2 linked regions of the Prochlorococcus marinus XMU1419 genome follow. The protein of the gene in region 1 interacts with the protein of each later gene in a pairwise test. Links are inferred from orthologs where the notes say so. Each region holds a gene or a part of one and is shown on either strand. Other genes may lie near its edges.

Evidence for each region. The genes of interacting proteins can lie anywhere in the genome.
Region 2: the proteins of cysE (region 1) and cysK interact in binary tests that used the Escherichia coli proteins (3 or more experiments, as listed by UniProt). The link is inferred for Prochlorococcus marinus XMU1419 from one-to-one orthologs.

What each region holds. Positions count from the first base shown.
Region 1 is NZ_JAAORO010000003.1:503,341-506,310, reverse strand. It holds cysE (serine O-acetyltransferase), read right to left. Parts: upstream 1,868-2,970; coding sequence 1,133-1,867; downstream 1-1,132. Other genes in the region: infC (translation initiation factor IF-3), read right to left, coding at 2,939-2,970; HA151_RS08880 (GntR family transcriptional regulator), read right to left, coding at 1,874-2,860; secA (preprotein translocase subunit SecA), read left to right, coding at 1-1,124.
Region 2 is NZ_JAAORO010000001.1:371,899-374,784, forward strand. What follows is about bases 83-2,863. They hold cysK (cysteine synthase A), read right to left. Parts: upstream 2,076-2,863; coding sequence 1,089-2,075; downstream 83-1,088. Other genes in these bases: queA (tRNA preQ1(34) S-adenosylmethionine ribosyltransferase-isomerase QueA), read left to right, coding at 83-1,092; HA151_RS02130 (PLP-dependent transferase), read right to left, coding at 2,160-2,863. In the rest of the region: more of queA, read left to right, coding at 1-82; more of HA151_RS02130, read right to left, coding at 2,864-2,886.

The DNA of each region.
Region 1 (2,970 bases):
CTTCAATAAGTCTTTTCCCTTGTAAACTGGATGAAGAAATTGAAAAGAAACTCTCTCTCTTATCAAATGAACTCATCAAGGATTGGGGTGATAGACAACTTTCTCTCTTAGAGCTAGATGACAGGATAGCTACAGCTGCAGAAAAAGCACCCACCGAAGATAACTCAATAAAGCTTTTGAGAGAATCCTTATCAGAAGTAAAAAAAGAATATGAAAAAGTTTTGATTCATGAAGAGGAAAAAGTAAGACAAGCTGGCGGATTACATGTCATTGGTACTGAAAGACATGAATCAAGAAGAGTGGATAATCAACTTAGAGGCCGAGCAGGAAGACAAGGAGATCTAGGAAGTACCAGATTCTTTTTATCTTTAGAAGATAATCTTTTAAGGATTTTTGGAGGCGACAGGGTAGCAAATTTAATGAATGCATTTAGAGTTGATGAAGATATGCCTATAGAATCAGGAATGCTTACTAGATCTTTAGAAAGTGCTCAAAAGAAAGTGGAGACATATTATTACGATATTAGAAAACAAGTTTTTGAATATGATGAGGTAATGAACAATCAAAGAAAAGCAGTTTACAGCGAAAGACTAAGAGTTCTGCAAGGAATTGATTTAAAAAAGCAAGTAATAGGATATGGAGAAAAAACAATGAGTGAAATTGTAGAAGCTTATATTAATCCCGATCTTCCTCCTGAAGAATGGAATATTGATCAATTGATTTCTAAAGTTAAAGAATTTATTTACTTATTAGATGACCTAAAAGCTGATGATATTAATTTACTTTCCGTAGAAGAATTAAAAAGCTATCTTCAGGAGCAGTTGCGAATAGCTTATGATTTAAAAGAATCTCAAATTGAAAAGATTCGTCCAGGATTAATGAGAGAAGCTGAAAGATTCTTCATTTTGCAGCAAATTGATAATTTGTGGCGAGAACATCTGCAATCCATGGATTCCTTAAGAGAATCAGTTGGCCTAAGAGGGTATGGCCAAAAAGATCCTTTAATCGAATATAAAAACGAGGGATATGATATGTTTCTTGAAATGATGACTAATATGAGACGGAATGTTATTTATTCAATGTTTATGTTTCAACCTAAAACTGATACGGAAGACAAAAAATAAATCAAGTTTTATTCATCTCCAAGAAATTCAATAATTTCTTTGTCTTTAATATTTTGAGAATCTCCGAGTTTAGATATATCAATAGATTCTGAGTTAGCAATACATTGTATAGTTTTTTGCAATTTAAGAATTTCATTTTCAAGAAAATCTATCCTATCCATCAAATTTTTTATCACATTAGCTTCTGCATCTGGTAAAGCTGAATGAGCCAATGGATTTACTTTGACTCCACTTTGATGTACTACTCTTCCAGGAACTCCAACTACAGTACTGTTACCCTCTACATTCCGAACAACAACTGAACCAGCACCTATACGTGTATTAGATCCTACTGTGATGGATCCAAGAACTTTTGCACCTGCTCCCACCACAACATTTTCCATTAGGGTTGGGTGTCTTTTCCCATGACTTTTCCCAGTACCCCCTAATGTCACACCTTGATAAAGCAGACAGTTATTTCCTATCTCAGCTGTTTCACCAATTACGACTCCCATTCCATGATCTATGAAAACTCGCTTACCAATTTTGGCCCCTGGATGGATTTCAATTCCAGTTGCTAACCTATTCAGATGACTTAACAAGCGTGGAATTAGAGGAATTTTTAAGTTCCATAATTTATGGGTAAATCTATGAATAACTATTGATTGAAATCCTGGGTAACAAAGAAAGATCTCAATTATCCCTCTGGCAGCGGGATCTCTCTCTTTGATTATTTCTATATCTGATTTAAATGTCGTTAACATAATAATTTAATTGATGACTCCAATCTCTTTTTTTAAGTGATTTATTGTTTCGATACTTAAATAATTTTTAGCACATATTATTTGAGGTAATCTAATAAGCTGAGACCTATTTTTTAATAAAGTATTTTCTACGACTGATAAACTCGGCCCATCACAAACTATTAGGTTTGAAGTCTTTAAAAGTGATAGTAATCTACTGTTATTATCTGAAACTGCTGTCATAAGAATTAATTCGCTACCTCTCATGCTGTGGATGATAACTTCTGCAGCTCTCAATAATCCTGGACTTATGCTAACAATACCTACACAACTTCCAGTATGAAATTCTTGTAGGATTTTTAATTCCTTTTGAAAGTCGCTCAAGTCCACTGCAATAGCTCGTACTCCATGCTGTTTAGCAACTTTTTCTAGAGGTTGTAAAAAATATCTGCTTGTTACGATAGTTCCATTATTTGAATTACTTAAAACTTTTTCTAGTTCTTCCATGGGAACAACTTCTACTGGCACATTAATTTTTGGAGAGAGGTCTTCTGCAATGAGCATAGAAGCACCAATATCCTCTCTTGGAGTACTTACTAAAATTCTTCCTCCACATTTAATACGCCAATCAATTTCATTGGTTAATATTTCTCTAGTTTCTTGTAAGGTGCAGCCAATATTTATAAAGCTATCAATAGCTTTCTTTGCTTCTTGATCTGGTGGTTTACTTATTTTTTCTTTTGAGTAAATTGATTTTTTGAAGTCTTTTTTAGTTAAATTATCTCTTACATAGATGCCTGATCCAGCTATAGCTTCTACTACACCATCTATTTCAAGCTGTCTATAAACTTTGCTTATAGTATTACGATGAAGTCCAGTTTGCATTGCAAGCTGCCTGGTGCTTGGAAGTCTATGACCGGGAGGATAATGTCTAGCAGCTATTGCAAAGCAAATTTGATTATAGAGTTGTGTCGATGCTGGTATATCACTTTCTTGCTGAATATGGAATCTCACTTTAGAAAAATCCTTACTAATTAATTTTTATATATGGTGACACTTTAACATTCGTCATAGATTTTCGATAATAATTTTTCACTCGGAATCTTTCTTAATAAGGGGAGTTT
Region 2 (2,886 bases), on another replicon or contig:
CTTGAAGCTTATGATTATTTACTTGATCCTTCATTAATTGCTAGTAAACCTTCTGCAATTAGGCATGAATCAAGATTGATGATAGTTAGAAATAGTTTTTTAGAAGAAGACTGTTTAACTAATAAATTTACCAAGAATCTTTTAGATGAATTTAGAGAAGGGGATCTTGTAATTGTAAATAATACTAAAGTTATGAAAGCTAGGTTAAAGGTTGAATTAGAAAATAAGACATTAGTAGAATTATTAGTTTTAGAAAGATCCCATGAATGTGTTTGGTTATGTTTGGCAAAGCCAGCAAAAAAGTTAAAAATAAATAGAAAATTAAAATTAAAATCTCCATTAGCACAAGATATTAATTTGATTGTTGATGGAGTTGATGAAGAAACTGGAGGGAGATTTATTAAATTTCCGGAAAATATAACTTGTCTCAATTCAATGAATGAACTTCTTGATAAATACGGGGAAATCCCTCTTCCTCCTTATATAAAAAATTCCGAAGAAGAATCTTTTCATGAGAAAAGTTATCAAACTGAGTATGCAACAAATCCGGGGGCAGTTGCTGCACCAACAGCTGGTTTACACTTAAGCAAAAGTCTTATTTCCAATCTAAAAAAAAAAGGCGTAATAATCTTACCGATAACTTTGCACGTGGGCTATGGAACATTCAAACCAATTGATCAAGAAGATTTAAGTAACTTAAAACTTCACAAAGAATGGGTAAGTGTTAGTAAGGAAGTAGTGGAGGAAATAAAAAGAATAAAGAAAACAGATAGAAAAATAATTGCTATTGGTACAACTAGCGTAAGAGCTCTTGAAAGTTGTTATTCTTACGAAATTAATGACTTTGTTCCCATAGCTAAATACGTAGATTTAGTAATTAAGCCAGGTTATAAATTTAAGGTAGTTGATGGATTATTAACTAATTTTCATCTCCCTAAAAGTTCATTATTACTTTTAGTAAGTGCAATGATTGGTAGAGAAAGATTATTAGATTTGTACAAGAAAGCCATAAAAGAAAAATTTAGATTCTTCTCTTATGGCGATGCGATGTATATTTCACCAGATTCACTACTGGAGAAAAAATTGATTTAGGCTTTGACTGGTTCTTGAATGATTCCGCTTGGAACTTCAGTAAACATAATTGATGATAAATACCTCTCTGCTAAATCAGGTAGAACAACTACAATTGTCTTTCCAGCATATTCATCTTGTTCAGCTAATCTAACCGCAGCTGCAGCAGCGGCTCCACAAGATATGCCTACTAATAGACCTTCCTCTTTGGCTAATCTAAGAGCCATCTCTATTGATTCGTCATTTGTTACTTGTTCAACCTTGTCAACAATTGATAAGTCAAGGTTCTTAGGAATAAATCCTGCTCCAATTCCTTGTATTTTATGTGGTCCGGATTTAACTTCTTCTCCATTCATTGTCTGTGTAATAACAGGACTATGTGATGGTTCAACAGCTACAGAAGTGATATTCTTGCCCTTCTCTTGCTTAATGTATCTTGAAACTCCTGTAATTGTGCCGCCAGTTCCAACCCCTGCAACTAGGACATCAATTTCGCCATCACAATCATCCCAGATTTCTGGTCCAGTAGTTTTGAAATGAATTTCAGGGTTCGCTGGGTTATCAAATTGACCTGGCATGAAATATTGAGAAGGATTACTTTCTGCAATTTCTTTAGCCTTAGCTATTGCTCCAGGCATACCTTTAGATGCCTCTGTTAAAACAATTTCAGCACCCAACACTGCCATAACCCTTCTTCTTTCAATTGACATGGATTCTGGCATTGTAAGGATCAGTTTATAACCTCTTGCTGAAGCAGTAAAAGCTAAAGCAATTCCTGTATTTCCAGAAGTTGGCTCAACAATAGTTTTGTCTTTTGTAAGTTTCCCACTTTTCTCTGCATCCCAAATCATGTTTGCGCCAATCCTACATTTGACACTATAAGCGGGGTTTCTACCTTCAATTTTTGCAAGTACTGTAGCTTTCGCGTTTTTAGTAACTGATTTTAATTTTACTAATGGAGTGTTTCCAATAGCAAAACTGTTGTCCTCATAAATTTTTGCCATGTATAAATTAAGAAAATATATATTAATACTAACTATTATTCAGAAAAAAAGTATATAAGTTTCTATACGGTAAATACTAGGAATTTAGAAATTATTTAGTGCTTCAGAAAAGCTTTTCCATAATTGATCTTGGTCTTCTAATCCGACTGATACTCTAATAAGGTGCGAGGGTATACCAAAACTTTCAGCCCAATCCAACTCGTCATAATGAGCTAGTAAAACATAAGGACAAACTAGAGTAAATTTTGTACCTAAACTAGGTCCTTTAGATACTTGTAGAGAATCATAAAATTTCTTGGCTTTTTTCAATCCTCCATTTAATTCAAATGATAATAAGCAGCCGTATCCTCCATCAGAAGTAAGTAAAGAATTAAAATTTGGACAATTTTCAGGATGGAAAATATTCTTAATCTCACTATGAGTCTCTAATCTTTTTTTTAATTCTAAACATGCTTTATTTTGTTCAAAAACTCTTTGATTTACATCTCTACTAACTCTCTCTAGATAAACTATATCTCCATCGGAAAGTATTGGAATATTAATCTCGTTTAATGCATTTCTAAACTGATCAATCCATTTGCTTTTTGGATTTAGTATTAATGATCCGGCAAGAATATCACCACTACCTGAAAAAATTTTTGTAAGTGAAGTAAAAACTATATCTGCATGTTCTATGGAATTTATATTTAAATTCGAACCAATTGTATCGTCAACAATTAACGGAATATTTAGCTTTTTTGCAATTTTTGAAATTTTTTTAATGTTTACACATTTGAGCATTGGATTACTTGGAAGTTCAATAATTAATGCT